DNA from 3 places in the Paenibacillus sp. FSL H7-0323 genome. Region 1 is predicted to be linked to each of the others. Evidence: riboswitches for the same ligand, from Rfam matches in the RefSeq annotation. Region 1 holds a riboswitch; each other region holds the start of a gene.

Region 1 (7,544 bases):
AAGATTTCCGCGCAGCCTGTTCAGCAAGCTGTATCGCTTTTTTCACCATGTTGCCAGCGTCTTGAGTTGTAATTCCACCCCAGCCCTCACGTTCCACGGTTTCATAAAAACCCAGCTCCTTGGCTAACTCTGTCTTCAGTTCCTCCGACATCATGCCTCGTTTTCTGCGGCTCATTACGGAATTCCTCCCTTATGAAAATAAATGATTAACCCGTTGCCCAATTAGTATGCTTGCTTAGCACACGGATCATGCACCAAATATTTGTCCCAAAAAACGCAAACAAAAAACAGCCTCCAAGGGAGACTGTTCGTGAAACATTAAGCTTTAATATACATAATCCGCATCTGCCCATCGTCTTCACAAACTGTGATTTCCACAGATTCAGTAAGTATATCGGCATAGCTATAGGAGACTCGCTTAAAAGTTTGCTGCTCCTGATCCAGTTTGACAATAAATACAGAAGGGTACGTTTCTTCCAGGACACCTGTGCGTTCAACGGTTTTACGACGACCTCCGTTTGCACGCAATGTGATCTTATGACCGACGTGAGCTTCAAGACTGCGTTTGATTTCCAACAGCGCGTTATTAGCCATTACCTGACGACCACCTCTTTTCTTGTCCATTATACAACTTTTTCAGGACAATGTCAAAGCAAATAAATAATTAATTATAGTTGATGCATATTTCGTTGTCAACGGAATTTTTTTGCGAGAAATCAGCGCCGGACTAATATCCTTGTTATCTGTAATATAGGCATTACAAAGAAAAAAAGAAAGGGTTAAGCTCAGCGCTCACCCTTTCTTTCGGATATTCTATTCAGCCCATTCAAATTACCTATATTCCTGACACCATAGACCTATCTCTGCCGCTTAAATGGCTGATGGTGTCACTTTTAGCGCCGACAGATTCTGCAGTCGCGGCATTCCGATGCGGAAGCTGCCACGGGTCTCAACACCACCAATACCCTGATTACCGCTGATGGTATTATTCAGAACATCGCTAAGATTTACAGTATCCCTGATGGAAGTAAAGGATGATTTTGCTGCTACATACACGGGATCCAGAGCATGGATCAAAATTCGACCAGGTGAACTGGCAAAATTAGCTCCAGCTCCAAGTAAGGCCTCGAAATGAGATTGACAAGCACCGGCAACAATAGTCAACGCATCAAAATTCCGCTCATACTCCCTAGCTACCCTAATAGCAGCTATAAAGTTTTGCGAATTTTTATAGCTATTCAGACTATACAGATCGTAAGTATGCTGTTGCTTCAGTACCCCATCATGACCAGTGATCACTACAATATCTGGGCGTACACGGGGCAACAGCCGGTATAACGTATCAGCCATTGCAGATTCATGAACATGATGCCCTTCAGCGGGAATCCGCAGCTGCTCGTATAAGCTAAGGCTCTTATTCAAATATGCCGGATCGCCATCCAGATGCAGTACTTTACCTGGCACTTCAAAATAAGGAGCTTCCTTGGACGGTGGAGCCCATGTCCCCTCTGTTAGGGTTCCCCCGCTCCGCTGACTTTGCTCCTGACGGTCCTTCCGCAGCTGTGTCAGTGATTCCTTCGCTTTGATCTGTGCTTGCTGTCCCCGTTCCGTTATTCGGGTAGGAGGCACTTGAACCAGGTCATCCAGAGGAGAATCCGCCAACAGGCGGAAATCTGTGCCTTTAATGACGGCTCTATCCTGCACAATATTATCTACACGAAATGTTAAATCACCGCCATAAGATTTGCGAACGACCAAGTCTCCTAAATTCATTACAACCACCACCTCTACCCCATCGTATGGGCAAAGGCCTCAGTTGGTTCATAACTCAACATATTTTTAAAATATAAGAATGTATAATGCTCCACCAGAATAACATCCTTATATTTCTACGAGAAACGGTTGTCGTCCTTAAGACAACAACCGTTTCCTATTGCTTATTCAATTCCAGCGGCTAGCAAAACACCGCTTAAGCGGGCGTATTCTTCAAGACTGAGTGTTTCTCCGCGACGGGTCGGTTCAATACCCGCTTCTGCGAGTAAAGCCTCCAGCTGCTCACGTCCTTGTTCAGGGAAGTAACGAGCCTTCAGATTGTTAGCAATCGTCTTGCGGCGCTGTGTGAAAGAAGCGTGAACCACTTCAAAGAAATGCTTCTCACTCTCCACCTTTACCGGAGGATGCTCTCTAACCTTCAGTCGGATAACAGCAGACTCCACATTAGGTTGAGGGATGAATACCGTACGTGGCACGATACAGACGAGCTCAGGCTCGCTGTAGTACTGCACGGCAATGCTAAGACTTCCGTATTCCTTTCCACCTGGAGATGCAGCCATACGCTCCGCAACCTCCTTCTGAATCATTACAACGATGTTATCAAGGGGAAGCTTCTCTTCGAGCAGCTTCATCAGAATCGGAGTAGTCACATAATAAGGCAGGTTAGCAACCACACTGACCTTGTTCACAGTGGTGAAATCTTCCTTGAACATTTCCTGCAAGTTCACATTGAGGACATCATCGTTACGAACCTTAACATGGGGATAGGGGGAAAGTACGTCTTTTAATATTGGAATCAGTCTACGGTCAATCTCTACGGCAGTTACAGCACCCGCTGTTAGTGCCAGACGCTCCGTCAGCGCTCCAATTCCCGGCCCGATCTCCAGCGCCCCAGAATCGCTATCTAGTCCAGCAGCGTCTACAATCTTGTCCAAAATATTTTGATCAATCAAAAAATTCTGTCCCAGGCTTTTCTTGAACTTGAATCCATAACGTTGAATAATCTCTTTGGTCCGTTTTGGAGTCGAAATTTCCTCTCTACCACTCATGAAGTAATGCCTCCCTGATCAATTTGGGCGAGAGCCCCGGCAAATTCCTCCCGCGTAATCCCAAACATCGCCAGCCGCTTGTACAGCTGTTTGCCGTTACAATATCCGATTCCAAGCAAATTACCAAGTGCCATACGTCTTTCAGCAGCCCGAGGGTGTACAAGCATTCCAGCGGCCATAAGATCATCAATACCAATCAAAGCAGGTGCTCCTTCAAAAGAGGTATGTACATTACGCAGCGCATGACGAATCGCCTCTGGTGATGCATTCTCTACACCGATATCCCCTTTTCGAGTTGCGTCCTTCTCTGGAATAAAAGCATGCTTGCAGCCCGGCACCTTCGCTGAAACGATTTTACGAATTCGCTCCCCAGCATGGTCCGGGTCCGTAAGAATAATAACCCCTCTACGTTCCATAGCAAGCGCGATCTTAGCAATTACAGTCCGGTTTACAGCAGAGCCGCCTGTCTCAATGGTATCCGCTTCTACAGCACGCTTAATGGCTACGGTATCGCTTTTGCCTTCAACGACGATTAATTCCTTAATCATATTTCTTGACTCCTTCCAAAAAAAGCAAAAAGAAGAGGATTCGCTCCTCTTCTTTTGGTTAAAGAATGTATAAGTGATGAGCGGTTGCTCTGCGATCAACGAAATGATCATCCAGCGTTCCTTAACGGTTATCATCACTATAGCTTATCAAAGGATTTTTTGCAAAAGCTTCAATTCTAGTTAAGCTCTGGTTTCACAGGTCCAATCACATAAACGGTACGTGATTTACGGCCGAAATTACGAGCATGGCTCAGGGAATCATAATAGACATCCACTTTATTGCCTTTAATGGCACCGCCAGTATCCTCTGCACGGCGGAATCCAAGCCCATCGATATAAACCCACCAGCCAATAGGAATTACATTCGGATCTACTGCAATTGTACGACCTTCCGTTACGCGTGTTCCGGAGGCAGTTTTAGTACCTATCCCTGGCTCTTCTGACGAATAAGCTGTCATGGAGACGTTCTTAATCATCTTCTTGTACTCAAAGTCTACGCCAGCCTTGCTTGTGACGTTCTTAGTCTTAGCGCTAACTTTAGTCGTTTTGGAGGTAGTGCTTGATTTGGAAGTTGTTGTAGCTTTAGCAACTACAGTAGGCTTAGGAAGTGCTTTAGTACCAACGGCAATGATCTTATCTTTTGTTACCGTTTGTACTTCCTTGCCGATCATGCGCATAGAGGCCAGTTCTCCGTCTTGATAGATCTTTTCAATATGCTGAACCATGACGCCTGGTTTGCCTGCCTGTGCCACTCTAACTGTTCCCACAGTAAGGGAGGGATCTGCTGTCTTAATAACACGGAAAGGTAAGTTAGTTGTTCGCTGTACCGTTTGCTTGTTGATACGAACGATCTTAATCTCCATGTCAGCAGAGATGGTGGTGTCTAACGAAGGAAAAATCTTATCATAGCCTTCTAGGTTGATACCCAGTTTGTCAATCGCTTGACCGATAGTGTCTTCGGTCGTATATAACGTTTTTGTTGCTCCGTCCGCAGTAAGGCTAAATTTCTGCGCACGATTGATAACGACACGGTCACCGTCTTTTATTTCATCACTCAGACCTAAAGATAATTCATCATGCGGCTGCAGCGAAATTTGCTCTTTCTCCAACACATCACCAAGAAGTGCTTCTCGCGTTTCAAGTATCTGTGTTTGCCCGTCTATTACTAAAACTAATTGTTTATTACTTTGACCGTGTACGTACAGCAGAATTAACAGCGCGATTGCGATTGAAATCACACCTGCAAGTAAAAGTACGCGAGTATTTACTTGCTCCCACCGTAATGCGAAAGACCTGCTGGATGACTGCGAATCATGGGATACCTCTGGTTGGAATAAGCCCATTCTCTCCATCCTCCTTACATAGCCTCGTCGTCAATTTGTATATCATGAGGACTGAATTTCTTTGACGAAACTATTTGAGATTGTCACAGGATACGCACGTATTAACTTAGCGTCTCCTGCTCATGGATCGCCTGCTCGGCACAGCTACTCCTACACCTGTTATATAACAGTATGCGGGCAACATTCAGTTTATTCAAAAATAAAGAAGCCTAAAAAGAGTTCTCTTGAGGACTCTTTCGTGGCTTCTCCGATGTCAGAATACGCGGGAATGTTTGTGCACGAGGTTGCCTCTCTTACTTGCGCTTACGGGGTTAGCTGTCGGGTTCGGACGAAAGAGAGACGCCCTATTTCAGGTCACCCGCTCACGGCGGTTGCCCTTAAATTCACCCCAAAGACCACGTGAAGAAATCAAATATTGTTCTGCGGCAATTCCTAGTCGTATTCAAGATACAGGCATGCGGCAGTTCAATATTGGTTCCCCCGTTCTCCATACGGAGACTCAGCGAGACGATCCATGAATCAATGGCTGTCACAATAACAACAGCTCACATCACTGAAAAGATGATATCCTGTTTTGATGCATGTTGTAAAGGACGATTCAACCACGTTTACGCAAATATATGGTTAAAATATTGTAATAATCAGCCGTTTTTATATTAAAAAAGTTTAATATATCGGCCATTCTCTATTTTTCACCCGTTTTACTCCAGTTTTCAGACAATCCCAAATCGTTCCAGTGCGTTTGCATACGTAATTTTAGCCAATTCTTCCCATGTTAACCCTTTAATTTCAGCCGCAGCCTCTGCTACTAACTTCACATGAGCACTCTCATTTCGCTTGCCTCGGAAGGGGTGTGGAGTCAAATATGGAGCGTCTGTTTCGATCAATAATCGGTCCAATGGCGTCTGTGCAAGCACCTCTTTAGGCACTCTGGCATTTTTGAACGTGATCGGTCCTCCAAATGACAAATGAAATCCTAGATCTAGACACATTTTTGCGGTTTCCCAGCTGCCTGAGAAAGAATGCATTACGCCACCAATTTCATTTGCTTTTTCCTCCCGTAAAATCCGTACGACATCTTCATGGGCATCACGGTCATGTATACAGATTGGCATTTTTAGTTCACGGGCTAGTCCAATTTGTTTGCGGAAGACCTCCTGCTGCACATCCTTGGGAGAGGTATCCCAATAATAATCCAACCCAATCTCTCCGATGGCCACCACTTTCTCATGGCTGCAAAGAGAGGCGATCCAATCGAGGTCCCCCTCTTTCATATCAATCGCATCCTGTGGATGCCAGCCCACCGCTGCATAAATATAATCATAAGATTCAGCCAGCTTCATCGTTGAAGGGATCGTTTCCCGATTAAATCCAATATTGATCATCTTGCTAACTCCGGCCTCTACTGCACGAGCTATAACTTCCTCGCGATCCTCGTCGAATTGAGGCGCATCTAAATGTGTATGTGTGTCGAACAGATACATTTTAAAGCTCACTCCTTGTTGTTTTTATCAATAGTTCCATAAATATTTGTATTATTTTGCAAAAATCTCTGCTACAGAAAAGGGCAACCGTGTAAGGGCTTTTTTCAGCTTATCCTGTGGGAAATATAGGTGATATCTGCCACGATGAATTCCGCTTATTGAGCGCACAATATCCGATACCTCTGAAATTTCCCGCAATTGCTCATTGCGATCAAGCAGTAAAATTTGATTATTGTCGAAGGCTGCTCCTGGACGGAACACATCATAAGGCAAATCTGTCGGATAATCAATCTCTAAGTCATATTCTGGGTTAAGTCCCGCTCCCGCAAAACTGCTGCGGATTTCCGTAATCATATCTGTATCCAAATTCTCGATCTCTACATATTTATACAGTTTACGATGAATAAAACGGGTACACAAGTCGCTTAATAACTCATCTTCTTCAAGTGTCCATTGCATAAAAGCAGTCTGTACCAGTGCCTCATCAAGCATTAAATATTGTTTCACTGTTACTTCTCCTCGAAAGAGATCTTCCAGCGGAGCGATCATAAAGCGAAATTTGTACTCCTCTTGGAACAATTCTTTAGCTCTACGGAAGATTTGACGCAAAATAATTTCAGAGCTGCGCGTCACCGGATGAAAATATACCTGCCAGTACATTTGATAACGCGACATTAAATAATCTTCAATGGCATGCATACCTGATTCTTTTACTACAATCCGCCCATTATAAGGACGAAGCATTCTCAAAATCCGATCAATATCGATGGTTCCATAGTTTACACCTGTATAGTACGCATCACGCAGCAAATAATCCATACGATCAGCATCCAGCGGACTGGAAACCAAATTGACAACAATTTCATGCTCATATGTCTTAGAGATAACTGAGGCTACTTTACGAGGAAAATCTTCCTCCACATCACGCAATATTTCGGTGATCTCCGTGTCCTCCAAAATAATTCGGCAGGTCCAATCCTCATGGTTCATTTCAAAAGCTTCTTCTATAGAATGTGAAAATGGACCATGCCCTAAATCATGCAGCAAAGCCGCACACAAAGTAAGCAAACTTTCTTCAGGAATCCAATCCTTATACCCGCTGCGCTCAAATTGCGAAATGATTCTCCGTGTAATTTCATATACTCCTAAAGAATGAGAAAAACGACTATGCTCTGCACCATGAAAAGTGAGATATGAGGTACCTAACTGGCGAATCCGGCGTAAACGCTGAAATTCTTTTGTATTAATTAGTCGCCAAATAATCGTATCCTGTACGTGAATATAATTATGAACGGGATCCTTGAAAACTTTTTCTTCCGTGAGCGGCTGCTTCATGAGATCAACTCC
Region 2 (7,544 bases), 4.4 Mb from region 1:
ACCGTATAAGAGCCCATTTCTAAGGAATAGCTGCGCTGGAGTCCGATGAGTTGCTGAAAAGGCGATAAATTAGTAAATAGCGTCATTGGAGTCCGAAAGCCTCAGCAGGAGATCATGCATCTAGCGCAGCTTAATAATCTAGCAGACGTCCATTATCATGCCATTGCCCGTACATTTTATTTTCTTTAGTGTTTGCTATGAATTTGTCTAATTTACTCTTAAATAAATCTGGCTGATGTTTATTGCTTTGGATCGTGTCGATCCGAACTCTCTTATAAAGGGCTGGAAAGGCCGTGAAATTCTCATATACTTGCCTGTCCTCTTTTAGCCGTTGCTCTATAATCTTATCTACTATAAAAGAATCAGGGTTCATATCAGGAAGTACCCGTTTTCCTTCAGCACTCATTAACCCCAGCTTTTCGAGGCGGCGGCCCCGTTCTTTATTCAATTCAGTCCAAGAGCTTTTGTTGCTTCGGGGAGAGAGTCTTTGCGCCAGCTCCGTTTCCGAAATTTTCTTTTTCACTCCATCGATCCATCCAAAACACAAACATTCCTCAACTACGTCCAAATATAGCAACGTTTCTGAGTTTGGCGTCATACTAACGAGTACCCAACAAGATTGTTCAGTCTTACAATTCTCCTGCAGCCAAACTCTTAAATCTTCTCTCGTTTTCACTGTAATTAGATTTTCAATCTCCATAATTAAAATACAATTTCCTTTCTAGGTATGGAGTGGAGCGTCTTGCCCATCCGAGATTAAATAGCTTCCGCAGGTACCTGATACCAAAAAAGAGCATAGTCATTCATGGTGGAAGCATGGCCTAACTGCCGTAACATAGTAGATACATTGCCTCTATGATAAGTCCCGTGATTGGCGACTTGCAACACAATTTCTGATAGGCGTGTTTGGCGGATTCCGGCGAATGGATTGTCAAGCAGAATGGTTTGCTCCAAATCGGATTGGTTGTGTAACCATGCTTTGTATTGTTCTGATAGCTGGGCAAAGATATTTACGTATTCATCCACAGAATCTAGAATGCTCAAATTTAGCGGGATACTTTGTTGAAAAGCCTCTGGCATGGCAGTGCCTGTTAATACAAGATTCCACATCGTATCAACCGCATAGATATGGCTAAGGGCATGAGCGATGGTGGGAAATGAGCTGTTCACTTCTTGACTTAGCACAGAAGGCGGGAGTTCCTTGATTCTCCCCAGGATAGTTTGGTTTGCCCATGTGTGGTATTTAAACATTTCTACTGGATAATTTGTCATTCGTACATTCTCCTTTTGAATGGTCATGGATTTGTTTTTGTTACTGTAGTTAATATAAAAGAAGAAGTATGACATCAGACTGTCATACTTCTTCATAAAGTTTGAGTGTGTTTTGAAGCTGCTCTTTTAAAATACCTCGCAATGCAGGGGGTTCGAGGACTTCGGCGCCGCTGCCAAAACTCAGCAGAATGGACCAAAGCCAACGTGCTTCCAATGGCTTATACACAGGAATTCGCATCGTCATGCTTTTATCGGAATGAAATTCCTTGTCGACTTGATGAAACTGATCCAAAGCTTCTGCCAAAGCCTCAGGGCCTACCCGGATCACTATTTCCTCCACCTGATCTGCCCTGTTTGAACAGCCGGCCTCTTTGGGTACCTCATGTTGCGAATGAAAGGTATCCTGCGTCAGGAACAAATTCAGCATCCGGGAAAGTCGGAACTCCCGATAGTCCTGCCGTGTCCGGCAATAACCATAGATGTACCAGTTGCTATATTTAAAATGAAGCTTTACTGGTTCCATTTCACGGGTTGTACGTTCATTTTTTACACTGATGTAATCAAAACGGACAACATTTCGTTCCGATATAGCCGCACGTAAAAGAGGAAGTGCGTCAGGATCCGTACGCCGGGTTTCAAGATCCACCGCGAGACTAGAGGTCTGTGGCTCCGTTCCAATCGTTTGCAGCCGTTCAATGGTTCCTTGCGTATGCTCATCTTCAAACACGGAAGAAAGACTGTTAAGTACAGTAATCAGAGAAGTGACATCATACGAACGGAGCAGGCTTTTATCCATTTTATATCCGTCCATGATGCCATATCCACCTTTAGTACCCTGATACGATACGACCGGGATGCCAGCGGCACAAATCACATCGATATCCCTATAGATTGTTCGCTGGGAAACCTGAAACTCTTCAGCCAGCTTGGAGGCAGATAAAACTTCGTGGTTCAATAGCTTGTAGATCATAGAAATCAATCGTTCCAATTTCATGTGTGCATTCCCACCCATTAGTCCATTTCGTGTTACAGCGTGATTATATCATAGATTTTTTCGGGCTAATTTTGGGCGGGAGGAGTTTTGTTGTTGGCGATGAAGAAATATCCTATGACAGAGTCGATTAAATCTATTTACAGATTAAATCCGCAGGCTCGCCTGATAAATCATTAACAGAAATAATAGCATCGTTTTTTTTCACAGGTGGGGTCCAATATTGCTCATTCCCAGGCAGGTCATCGAACCATTCGGCGTCCTTTGGACAATCTAGAATCATAAATTTTCCGTATTCCTGATCTCTGGATTGATGGTATTTGAGATAGGCTTTTCCGTTATCAATGGCGAGAATTTCTATTTTTCCTGAGGTGTGGCTCATGGATAAGCGTACTCTTTTGCCAAGTCCTGAGGTTCTGGCTTTGGCTTCTTCTACAATTTGATAGACTTGCTCGAGCGGTAATACGAAATCTCGGTTTCCGGCTACGGGCCGGTTCACAAAGAAGTAGTAGGGTGTAACGCCAGCCCATGAAAGCCGGTCCAGTAGTTCCCCTAAAATAACGGGATCATCGTTGATGCCTTTGAGGATGGGGGTCTGATTTACGACAATTGCCCCTGCGTTGTGGAGAGCTTTAAATGCTTTTTTGGCTTCAGGTGTGATTTCACGAGGATGATTGATGTGCGCCATAACATAGATTCGTTTGTCTTCGGTAGAGTAAGTACGAATCAGCTCCAGCAGTTCTTCGTCTTCAGAGATCCGCATCGGATTAAATACGGGAATTTTGGAACCCAGTCTAATGATCTTAACATGCTCAATGCTTCTTAGATTTTCAATAATGGATCTTAGCTTCGGTGTGGAGAGAATTAAACTGTCCCCGCCCGTAAGAAGTACGTTGTTAATCTCCGGATTATTTGCGATATACTCCAAGCCCGGAGAGACATCAGCCATCGCCTCTTTCACGTCATTTCGGAACAGACGCTTACGGAAACAGTAGCGGCAATAAGCCCCGCAGACCTCGGATACAATCAGTAGTGCAGTTGTTCTATACTTGTGCTGACAACCAGGTACCACATAATTCGTGTCCTCATCGGAGGCGTCCCAGCACCCATACTCCAGCAGTTCACCTTCGTTAGGAATAACCAGCTTACGGATGGGATCATCTGGATCATCCCAGTTAATCAAAGACAGATAGTAGTCATTTACACGAAAAACAAACTTGTCCGTAATTTCTTTCAGATTCTCTTTTTCCAGCTCAGACAACATAGCTATTTTGTTAATATCCGTGAAGTACTTTACCTTTTGCACGTACATCTCTCCTTTGTCTCGTAGTGTGAGAAATGAGGGAGCCTTAGTGTCAAAGGCCAATCTACTGCCAGCAGGGTCCAAAAAAGCACAAAAAGAGACCCTTAGCAAGGGTCTCTGGTTATGTAAATAACATGAAAAGCAGACCCATCCACTGCTGACGAGGTTAGCTGACGGACTCGGGTAAGATGGTACCCTACATTCTAATGCTCAATGATTCGCCCCAATTAACTGGTTCCCCCGCTTTTCAACTGTAAAAGTTGGAAATTAAGCGTAGATAAAGTATACCCTATCAAGTTTTGAAAAGTCAAAAGAGAATCCTAGATTCACTTTCAATTGCTAGCGCTACTTCCGCCGAGTAGTTTAGGCAACAGCGTTAGCAGCTTCTCCCGGGTTAACGCATCACTAGAGTTCCATTTGCTTCCGTCGAGCAGATAAACATGTCCCTGACGTACTGCCGGGAGATTGTTCCAAAGTGAACTGTCTAGTAATCGTTCCATCGCAGCTCGCGAGTCTTTGCGTTCCGGAATGAGCATGAAGATATGATCTCCGGCGTAGGCAGGCAGTCGCGTTGGATCAACTTCGGCGAACCCTAACTCTTCGTCCAAAATGGCCTGGATCTCTTCGGTCGGTTGTAAACCACATGGGGCATAAAGCGCAGTGGAGAATCCGGACATTCCCATAGCATACAGATGATCTCCATGATCATAGACCAAAGCAGAGGCGGTTTCTCCAACTTGGAGGGTTGTCGTGTAAAGATGCTGCCACATGGCAGCGTTTTTGATTGTGAATGACTCCAGCCATGCTTCGGCTTCGCGCTGTTTACCTAGCCAACTGCCTAATGTCCGCATTCGGTTGTCGAGAGATGCAAATGAATCAAAGGTGAGTGTCGGAGCGATACCAGAAACTGCTCTGTAGGCTCTTTCATCACTATTAGCCAAAATGATCAAATCTGGGTTTAGGGAAGCGGTCAACTGCGGGTCCAGTGGAAACCCGACGTTGGCGAGCTTCTTAAGCCGATGTTTATAGACGCTGTTCCGGGCGAATGCTTCATCTCCACCGATAGGCTTTACGCCTAACGCGAGAAGGTCGCCAAGTGTTTCGCCATGATAGACAATCCGTTTCGCTCGCTCTGGAATCTCCACCTCATGACCCGTCCAATCCTTGACGGTAAGCTTACGACCTTTCTGATGTGCATATTGTCCGGGTGTAACTCCGGTTTTTTGCCGAAAGCGGCGGCTGAAATAGTATTCGTCCGAGAAGCCGACCAGTCTGGCGATTTCCCGCAGTGGTTCAGTCGATTCCTGCAGGAATCGTTTGGAATGATTAATGCGCAGATCCGTCAGGTATTCAAGCGGCTTTTTACCCGTAAGCTGCTGAAAGATCGGTGTATATTGCCAGATTGATATTCCCGCCAGTTCAGCTAACTGCTTCACGGTGATACTCTCTGTATAATGCTCCTGAATGAATGTTATGGTCTTTTCTACGGATTCCGTAGGACTTGGCAGGTGTTTGGAAGGGTAATTATGCTCAAAAAGTAGCAGCAGCAATTCTTGGAATTTTAATTGTCGCTTGAATTGTTGTACATCATCGGTGTTATTCCTGTTCATGAGCAGGTCTTCGACTAGTCGGATTACCTTGGTGAACGGGTGCACAATTAACTCCCGTCTGCCGGAAAGCAGCTCTCCAGAATATCGTTTAGGATGCTCGGTTGTATAAATTGCTGTAAAGGTGATGAGGTAATAATACAACGTCAGCTCCTGGTTGTCCGTACTATAGGAGATTCCAGGAGATAGTAGATAACATTTATCCGTACTTAGTATCACGCTTTGATCATCGAGGTTCAATTGTCCGTTCCCTCCAGTAAATATGAGAAGGGTATAGTCCTGGGTTGTACGCGTTATAGAGCTTGAATCGGCAGCTTGAATCATCAGTTCGGCCTCGTTTAGCTGAAATAGCAGAGAGTGGAGTGGGGGGCAGGACGATGATGTATGCAGCATGGGTTCAGCCTCCGTTCATTTGGTGAGAATGATTATCAATGAATTCATTGTATATAAAAAAAAGAAGCATATCAACAGCTGTTGACATGCTTCTTGCAGTTTTTTATCAGCCTTGTGTTAAACTCTTCATCACAGAAGGTTATTTCATATTCAATAGCTGTGGAATTTCGCCAAGCAGCCATTCTCTTGTTGTCGCATCACTTGAAGTCTTCATGATGTCTTGTGTATAGACATATCCGTTCTTGACGGCAGGAAGGCTCTTCCAGATAGGGCTCTTTAATAGATTCTCTGTGGATTGTTTTGCTTCTTCTGCCACTGGAGTCAAGAGGAATATCCGGTCCCCGGCATATTCTTTCAGGACTTCCATGGATACTTCCTGGAACCCTTTACCTTCATCAAGGATCTTCTGAATAGCTGGAGTTGCCTTGAAGCCATTCTCCCCATAGAGTACCTGGGAAAGTCCGGTTGCTGCCATTATAAACAGTCTGTCTCCTGGATAATAAGTGAAGACCGCAGCCGTTTCGCCTTCTTTCATGCCTGCGGATTTCAATTGCTTCCACATGTTCTCTTCAGCGGTTTTATACTGCGCAAGCCATGCTTCTGCTTCAGTCGTTTTCCCAACAATTCCACCAATGTCCAGCATACGTTCCTGGAGTGGGGCAAAGGTATCAAATATTATAGTGGGTGCAATTTTGGAGAGCTGTTCGAAATCAGCTTCATCTGTGCCCGCATAGATGATGAGGTCAGGCTGAAGCTCCAATGTTTTTTCCAGATTGATAGGGAAGCCTACATCCTCCACACCTTGTAATTGATCTTCAAAAACCTGGCCTTCACCCATAGAAAGAGGATAACCTACCGCCTGCACACCAAGTGCGAGCAAATCGCCATAAGTTTCTCCAGAATAGATAATTCGCTGTGGATTCACCGGAATCTCTACAGTATGCCCTATGTAATCTGTATAGGAGCGGGTAGTCGCTGCTGCTTCATCTGTACTGCTATCTGAGGGTTCTGCTGAAGGTACCGCGGTTGCAGCGGAAGAGTTCCCGGTTGCGTTCACCGTACTATTGGCAGAGGATTGTTCCTTTGAGTTTCCGCACGCCAGTAGCAATGTACTCAGCAAAAATAGTACACATACCACAGCGAAGGACTGTCGTACCTTGTTCATATCTTATTGCCTCCCTATTATATGTAACGACCACCAATAATGATAATCATTCTCGATTAAAATATATCATAAATTAAAGCCTCTTTTTACTCAATGGACAAAAAATAACCCCGTAATTTGATTTGTACAATCAAGTAAAAAGGATGTGTTTAAAATTATTTTGAATTATTTTTAGCTGCTTGGAAAAATACTCTAAATAACAGCAATCGAGAGAAAGAGAGGGAGCTTGTCTTGATAACAAACTTGGCAGAAGGAATCCCTTGAAGCACATAGGATTGTGGTGTTTTTTTGAATCTGATTACTGTTATGTATTTAGATGTTCAGGTGATGCAAAAATCCAGGTTTGTCCACATTGATTGTAATCGTTATCATTACGTGGCATGTTATCTACCGTGCTTGACGTCAGTAGAAGGGCTTTGTTATGGTTTTTATAGTCAAACGCAAGCCGAAATAGCTTTTTGTAGAATATGCAGAAGGTTTTGCGTAAGATATTCTAACCAAACATAATACGAGGGAGATGGTTGATTGTGATCAAAGGAATTATTTTTGATTTTGACGGAACGATTATCGACACGGAGACTGCTTGGTACACCGCATTTAACGAGGCTTATGCAGAATATGGAGTGGATCTGACGCTTGAACAATATTCCACCTGCATCGGCACGAGCTTGAACAGTTTTAATCCTTATGAATATTTAATGACTGATCTTAAGCTAGCGATTGACAAAGAAGAGTTCAGTAAGGCTGTTAAACAGAGACACAGTAAACTTATGGAGCTTGAAACAATACGACCAGGCATTCAGCATTATCTTG
Region 3 (7,544 bases), 570 kb from region 1:
CCCAATAAATATTTGATATCCTCCAGCCTAGTTGATCTCACCGCACCCTCGCGATTATGATGAGCCAATCCATCGGTCAGTACAACCTCTGGATTACGCGCCACAATGGCCCCCACGTCCAGATCCTTCTTCTCGATCTCCTTCTGAAACCAATGAATACTTGGAATCCGTTCCAAGTCACCCAGCTGATCCCTTGTTTCTGGACTTTGGTTGGTTGAAACCGCACAGATTACAACATCGATGCCCTGTGCTTTCAGCGCCTGACCCTCACGCAGCATCTGATAGGTCTTGCCTGATCCACTGACCGGACCTATATAGATCTTCAGGCGTCCACGATGCAGCTCATAAATAGAGAGCAGCAGTTCCTCCGGCGTCTTCCTCCGATATGTTCCCATCAAGACCACTCCTTAATAACCCGTTCATCCATTCACTCTTCTATGCCAGAAAGCAAGATATCCCTGACCCAGTTTGAACAATCGGGCAGGGATATTAGCTATATTTATTTGTTCGTTAATTTCTGCAGCTCCATGTTCAGCTTCAGAACATTTACCCGCTTTTCACCAAACAGCCCTAGATCACGACCTTCGGTCTGCTTATTCACTAGCTCTTCCAGCTGCGCGGCTGGAATCCCAGTCAAATTACTGATCCGGGGAATCTGCACAATTGCCGACGCAGGAGTGATATGCGGATCAAGACCTGAACCCGAGTTGGTTACTAAATCAACCGGCAGCTTGTTTACAGGCACATCCGGATTATCCAGCTGCCACTGTGTAATGGAATCCTTCGTCCGCTGCAGCATATCCGGGTTGGATGGGCCGTAGTTATTGGAGCCTGAGGCTTCCGCTTTATAATCAATGCTGGATACACGGCCATGGAATAATGCCGGGTCCGTAAAGCTTTGCCCGATGAGTTCTGAGCCCACAACTACTCCAGCGTCATTCTTCAGCTGACTGCCGTTCGCTTGCGATGGCATCAGAACTTGAGCAATCGCTGTAGTAGTCAGAGGATAAATCACTCCGCAAAGAACAATAAACACTAGACATAGCCGTAATATAATAAAGAAATTAGCACCCTTCGATGATGACAACTGTTCTTCAGCGTCCGCAATCGATTTTCTGTTATTCACGATGCTCTCACCCTTTCAATGATTAGTCAATCCGTTGTTAAATCCATACACTTACGAGCAAATCAATAAGCTTGATGCCCGCAAAAGGAACGACTACTCCACCTAAACCATAGATAAAAATATTACGTCCCAGCAGCTTCGTAGAACTCATCGCTTTATACGAGACACCTTTCATAGCCAATGGGATCAGCAGCGGAATAATAATCGCATTAAATATTAATGCAGATATAATTGCCGAGCTAGGTGAACCCAATCCCATGACATTCAGGGCTTCCATTTCAGGAATGGCGAGCATGAACATTGCCGGAATAATTGCGAAGTATTTAGCGATATCATTCGCAATACTGAACGTTGTCAACGCGCCCCGCGTCATCAGTAGCTGTTTACCAATAGCTACAACCTCAATGATCTTCGAGGGATCGGAGTCCAGATCAACCATGTTTGCTGCTTCCTTAGCGGCTGTAGTCCCACTGTTCATCGCTAAGCCCACATCAGCTTGGGCAAGGGCAGGTGCGTCATTCGTACCATCACCAGTCATTGCCACCAGCTTGCCTTCGTTCTGCTCACGGCGGATAACCGCTATTTTATCCTCAGGTGTACTCTCTGCAATAAAATCATCTACCCCTGCTTCACGGGCAATAGTAGCTGCGGTCAGCGGATTGTCCCCTGTACACATGATAGTCTTGATTCCCATTTTTCGCAGCTCATCAAACCGCTCTTTCATGCCTGGCTTAACCGTATCCTTTAAGTAAATAAGTCCATAAATCCGGTTGTCTACCGCAACAGCAAGCGGGGTCCCCCCCATCCGAGCGATAGCATCGGAATTACTGTCGAGGTTCGCGGGAATGACTCCGCCCTTCGACTGTACCCATTTCTTCACGGAATCGACTGCCCCTTTACGAACAGATCGTCCATCAAAGAGATCTATACCACTCATCCGGGTCTCAGCCTTAAACTCTACGAACTCTCCGCCTTCAGCAAGTTTGCTGTCATAGCTGCGCTCCAGCTTCTTAGCCAGCTCAATAACCGAACGTCCTTCCGGAGTCTCATCCTTTAGCGAACTAATAGCTGCCCAAGCCGTAAGCTCAGCTTCCGTTTCATCTCCAACAGGCACAAAATCACTCGCCATCCGGTTTCCGAAAGTAATCGTACCGGTCTTATCTAGAATCATTGTATTAATGTCGCCGGCAGCTTCAACGGCCTTCCCTGACATAGCAAGGACATTAAACTGTGTGACGCGGTCCATCCCTGCTATCCCGATAGCGGAGAGCAGTCCCCCGATTGTGGTCGGGATCAGACAGACCAGCAAGGCGATCATAACAGGAATATCTAGATCAACGCCCAGATAAGTCGCAATTGGCCGCAAGGTCACTACTACAATCAGGAAAATCAACGTCAGACTGATCAAGAGTGTATTTAGTGCAATTTCATTGGGTGTCTTTTGACGTTTCGCCCCTTCAACGAGGGAGATCATCCGATCCAGGAATGACTCACCGGGATCACTGGTAATTTTGACTTTAATCTCATCACTGACTACCCGGGTGCCGCCTGTGACTGAGCCAAAATCTCCGCCGGCTTCCTTAATAACAGGTGCAGATTCACCTGTAATTGCAGATTCATCTACGGAGGCCAGCCCTTCAATTACTTCACCATCGCCAGGGATAAGTTCTCCCTGACTGACGATGACAATATCTCCTTTACGAAGCTCGGAAGAAGAAACGGTCTTCACAGACCCTCCAACGAGTTTGTTAGCTGTGATATCCTGTTTCGTTTTCTTGAGTGAATCCGCCTGGGCTTTCCCGCGGCCTTCAGCCAGCGCTTCAGCGAAGTTGGCAAACAGCACTGTGAATAGCAGAATGAACAACACTGTGATATTGAAGCCTACCGATTTCTCTGCATTAAAATATCCGGGGGCCAGTACCATAAGCAATACAATAATCGTACCGATTTCGACTACGAACATGACCGGATTTTTAATTAACGTCACCGGGTTAAGCTTAATAAAGCTATCCTTTACAGCGCTTAGGAGTATGGGTCCCGTCAGCAGCTTTTTTCTTTTTACAGTACTCATCTTGTTCTCCCTCTTCCTACCGTAAGGTCAAATATTCTGCAATCGGGCCGAGCACAATGACTGGCAGAAACGTCAGAGCCCCGATAATTACAACGGTACCAATCAGAATTCCGGTGAACAGACCATTGTCTGTGCGGAATGTGCCAATCGTCTCAGGAACTGGCTTCTTCTGGATCAGTGAGCCTGCAACTGCCAGCATCGCGATTATAGAGACATAACGGCCAAGCAGCATTACGATCCCGGTTGTAACATTCCAAAAGGTGGTGTTGTCCGCAAGCCCTTCAAATCCTGAACCATTGTTCGCGGCAGAAGAGACATATTCATATAACACTTGGCTAAGTCCATGGAATCCGGGATTCGTGATGGAACCGTTGCCCAAGTCCGTTAAGAACGCACCTGCTGTTGGTACAAGGATAATGAATGGATGCACTAGGATAGCAATCGCAATTAGCTTCATCTCCTTGGCTTCTATCTTTCGCCCGAGAAACTCTGGTGTTCTGCCAACCATTAGTCCACATAAGAAGACACCCATGATGGCATACATCAGCATATTGATTAGTCCGACACCTTTTCCCCCGAAGACGTTGTTGAGCATCATTAGGGCCAGAGGGGTAATGCCACCCAGCGGTGTCAGCGTATCATGCATATTGTTAACACTACCTGTCGTAGCTGCCGTTGTTACCGAAGTGAACAGCGAAGATTGCGGGATACCAAAACGTACCTCTTTACCTTCCATGCTGCCTTGCGAAGACTCGATCCCCAGCGCATTGATAGCTGGATTGCCTTTGGTTTCCGCATAATAATTCAATCCCAGCAGTAATACGAACAAGGTCATCATTGCTGTGAAAATCACCCAGCCCTGACGTTTGTTCTTAGCGAACAATCCGTACATATATGGCAAAGAGGCTGGCAGCATCCACATAGAGAGAATCTCCAGAACGTTCGTAAGTGGATTAGGGTTCTCAAAAGGATGTGCTGAATTGGCTCCGAAGAAGCCGCCACCATTCGTACCTAAGTGTTTAATTGATTCCAAAGAAGCGACTGGACCGATAGCGATTTGTTGCGTCTGCCCTTCAAGTGTAGTGACCTCAAGCGATGGCTTGAGCGTTTGTGGCACATGCAATCCTACCAGCACCAATGAAACTAGCAGAGCTAATGGAATGAATACACGAATATGTGCTTTTACGAAGTCCTCGAAAAAGTTCCCGACTGATTTCTGTCCTGTAATCCCTCTGACAAAAGCAACCGCAACAGAAAATCCGCTCGCTGCAGACGTGAACATCATCATCGTGATGACTGCCATTTGTGAAAAATACGATAGTCCCGTCTCCCCGCTATAATGCTGCAGGTTCGTATTGGTCATAAAGCTGATCACCGTATTGAATGAAAGCGTCTGTTCCATATCGGCAATTCCATTCGGGTTCAGCGGCAATCCCCGCTGTAATCTTAGAAAAATATAACTGAAAGCAACCAGTACGATATTAGTTAAAACAAAGCTGAGTGCATACTTCTTCCAGGACATTCCGTCCCGTTTTTTCAGGCCGATCAGCTTATAAATACCTTTCTCTGTGCCTGCAAACCAGCGATCCGTACGATTCGGTTCGTTAGAAAATACATGATATAAATACGTTCCCATCGGCTTGACCAGCAAGATGAGAATTACAATTACGACGACTATTTGCAAAATGCCCATGAATGCCCCTCCTTAAAATTTCTCAGGATGAATCAACGCGTAAACCAGATATATAAACAACAGTAGGGTAACAGCGATTACTAGAATCACAGCTTATCCCTCCCCGTATCCTCAACTACACCTGCGCACCAGCGCATAAAACCATAAAATAACCCGTAAATTACAGCTAACGAAGCCACCATATACAGATCCATCATATCTTCCGCACTCCTTCCATTATCCTTGATGAGGTGATCTATCGATTAGAAAATCAGCATCACCACTATGGGAATAGATTACATAGCTCGCACCAAGTCTTTTATAGACCAATCTAGGATTTATTGAACTTGTAATCACAAAAATCGGCTGTGTCGTCCAGGTACGGCACATCTGAATATAGCGGCAGCAAAGCGGAAAGCTGCTCTCAAACAGATATACCCTGCCTACCGGGAACGATGGGCGAAACCAAGTGTTCTGATGGCGGGTATCCACTAGAATAACCTGCTCAATCCCGAGCTCCTCAAGTAAAGCTTTCTCAGCCACATTGTTGGTTAATCCCGCCATCTTAATACCCCTGAACTTCAGAAGTTTAATGAAATGTTCTCCCGCCTTTGTAGGCGCACATACAAGCACATATTCATTCTGATCCGTCATCTTTTTTCTCCTCCTGCTCATTTACAACAAGGAGGCAACGAAAATCTCCGAAAGGATGTTGACCTATCGTCATTTTCGGGCACAACCTAAAGCTCGGTTGTGTCACGTCATTAGACGCTGCCTTACAAATACCGCTAATGATGAATTTAGCGACCTCTTAGGGGAGGCCTCCATAAATGCTTTGCTTCTAAGAGCACAGCAAAAAGCCACAAAGGATCTCCTCTGTGGCTCGCTAGCGGTCACATTGCACTCATCCTCTCTCCATACGCTTACGAGGTTAGCTGTCGGATTCGGGCGGTGAGAGTCGCCCTACCTGTATAGATGCGAGCTCACTCGCACCCTCTACAGGATTCACCCCATAATCGGCTTCCGACTCTCACATCGGCTGCCGATTGTTGGTTCCCCCGCTTTCCTTACCGGAAATTAAGCGGATCAAATATTCGATTGTCGTTGAAACAGGAGTAATCATACTCTTATGCACGAAGACTTGTAAAACCTGAATGATGCCAAAATAATGCAAATTAAAAACTATTTTCCCATTAGATAGCGCTTACTTGATATCTAATCTCTCTATATCTCTTGTTTACTCGAGTTTGGAGCGTTTAATCGCTATCTATAACCCATGTGATTTTATTCACCTTTTTAGAGCGAAAATACTGCAAATTCCCATTATAGGTAGAAACGCAAGAAGCTGAGGCTGAGCGAGAAAGAGGCGCGATAACACGCCATAAATACCTATTTACCTCGTTTTTCAGTCGTAGTCGGCAGGATATGGTTAAAATTGCTCTAAAAGAACATTTTCCGTTTTTTACAGAAAATCTTGAAAAGAGTATGATTCGGGTTGAATCTAATTCATGAAAAACAATCAACGCTGAGTTCCTGCATTCGCAGGGAACGGGGGAACCATCAGGCCACCTGGCCTACTTGGGGTGAATCCAAAGGAGACTGCATAAGTCTCAATAGGTAGGGCGACTCTCACCGTCCGAATCCGACAGCTAACCTCGTAAGCGTAAAGAGAGAGACCCTTGATCCGCCACGCTTTGGCCCAGGTATATCTGCCTGTAATCCAAAACCGCAGCAGAGGTCCTCCTCTTGCTGCGGTTTTTGCGTTACCTAAGCTTATTAGGTGATAGCACGCTGGATGGGGTGAATGTTTTGAAGCACTATTATTTAGGGATACATCAAGGGCTGCTTGAGCCGATAAGTCTAAATTACGTTTGTTTCGGGGCCTTGTGGTTCGAAGAACATAATCACAGGTACATTGTAGGCTATGCATTTGGCCAGAACCAGATCCAAGCCCTTCGCCAGTTCAGCACACCTTCTTCTTGTAAAGACTGTTTAGACTCTAAGATTGTATATGAGATATATAAAAAAATTCGAGAACAACAGCAGCAGCAGGATTGGTCATCACACCAAAAGCTCCCGTGGTTTACAGCCTTCAAGGAGCCTTGGAAAGATGTAAGCGCCGGTTGGTATGTCTTGAGATCCCGCAGCACCTTTCCCTTACATCTATCTGTTATACGAAAAGAGAAGTTCCGACTATGGCTAGAGCATACCGCAGTCTGTGAGAATAAAATGGAGATGCTCGCTTGTGTAGAAAAGGCTAGTGTCACTCATCATGTTGACTTAAAGCTTTTGGAAATCTAAGGAGGAACCCTACTATGGACCAGCGCAGACTATCCCGCATTGAAGTATTTGTATTGGATGAACCCGAGCCTATTCACTATGGAATGGAAGGGGCTGAAGGCTGCCGTTATGGTATTCTGAAGCTCACCTGTAGGGGAGGCTGCAGTTGGGGGGCTTGTCTGATCTCTGCCAACACCAAAAATTTCGATCTTATTAAATGGAGTTCTTTTTTACGGGCCATCTGTCATTGCCGTCTTGAAGAAGCGCTGGATAAGGTCCGCCGCGAAGGTTCAGATTGGGAGCAGGTTAAGCTTGAGCTAGTTCAGGGTGCTTTGCAGGATTTAAAGGCCAAGCTCCAGGGTAAATCCTTGGCAGGGCATATTCAGCAAGGGCGT

Evidence for each region. A riboswitch is a leader RNA that binds a small molecule or an ion and turns the genes downstream of it on or off. The one in region 1 is predicted to bind cyclic di-AMP.
Region 2: it holds a riboswitch for cyclic di-AMP, as region 1 does, so the genes downstream of both, MHH89_RS02390 (KamA family radical SAM protein) here and MHH89_RS22235 (ubiquitin-like domain-containing protein) in region 1, are expected to answer to the same signal.
Region 3: it holds a riboswitch for cyclic di-AMP, as region 1 does, so the genes downstream of both, MHH89_RS24730 (hypothetical protein) here and MHH89_RS22235 (ubiquitin-like domain-containing protein) in region 1, are expected to answer to the same signal.

What each region holds. Positions count from the first base shown of each region.
Region 1 covers NZ_JBBODB010000001.1:4,922,158-4,929,701, reverse strand. The annotation lists gene MHH89_RS22260 (small, acid-soluble spore protein, alpha/beta type) at 1-175, opposite strand, end outside; gene veg (biofilm formation stimulator Veg) at 319-594, opposite strand; gene yabG (sporulation peptidase YabG) at 871-1,773, opposite strand; gene rsmA (16S rRNA (adenine(1518)-N(6)/adenine(1519)-N(6))-dimethyltransferase RsmA) at 1,938-2,822, opposite strand; gene rnmV (ribonuclease M5) at 2,819-3,370, opposite strand; gene MHH89_RS22235 (ubiquitin-like domain-containing protein) at 3,547-4,713, opposite strand; cyclic di-AMP (ydaO/yuaA leader) riboswitch at 4,999-5,228, opposite strand; gene MHH89_RS22230 (TatD family hydrolase) at 5,427-6,197, opposite strand; gene MHH89_RS22225 (HD domain-containing protein) at 6,249-7,532, opposite strand.
Region 2 covers NZ_JBBODB010000001.1:506,226-513,769, forward strand. The annotation lists gene MHH89_RS02375 (YdeI/OmpD-associated family protein) at 131-700, opposite strand; gene MHH89_RS02380 (DinB family protein) at 757-1,272, opposite strand; gene MHH89_RS02385 (helix-turn-helix transcriptional regulator) at 1,355-2,266, opposite strand; gene MHH89_RS02390 (KamA family radical SAM protein) at 2,400-3,575, opposite strand; cyclic di-AMP (ydaO/yuaA leader) riboswitch at 3,707-3,850, opposite strand; gene MHH89_RS02395 (AraC family transcriptional regulator) at 3,899-5,566, opposite strand; gene MHH89_RS02400 (ABC transporter substrate-binding protein) at 5,706-6,731, opposite strand; gene MHH89_RS02405 (HAD family hydrolase) at 7,259-7,544, shown strand, end outside.
Region 3 covers NZ_JBBODB010000001.1:5,488,752-5,496,295, reverse strand. The annotation lists gene MHH89_RS24750 (histidine kinase) at 1-395, opposite strand, end outside; gene kdpC (potassium-transporting ATPase subunit KdpC) at 500-1,087, opposite strand; gene kdpB (potassium-transporting ATPase subunit KdpB) at 1,164-3,197, opposite strand; gene kdpA (potassium-transporting ATPase subunit KdpA) at 3,214-4,890, opposite strand; gene kdpF (K(+)-transporting ATPase subunit F) at 4,903-4,980, opposite strand; gene MHH89_RS24730 (hypothetical protein) at 5,107-5,523, opposite strand; cyclic di-AMP (ydaO/yuaA leader) riboswitch at 5,774-5,963, opposite strand; cyclic di-AMP (ydaO/yuaA leader) riboswitch at 6,383-6,547, shown strand; gene MHH89_RS24725 (hypothetical protein) at 6,616-7,170, shown strand; gene MHH89_RS24720 (hypothetical protein) at 7,185-7,544, shown strand, end outside.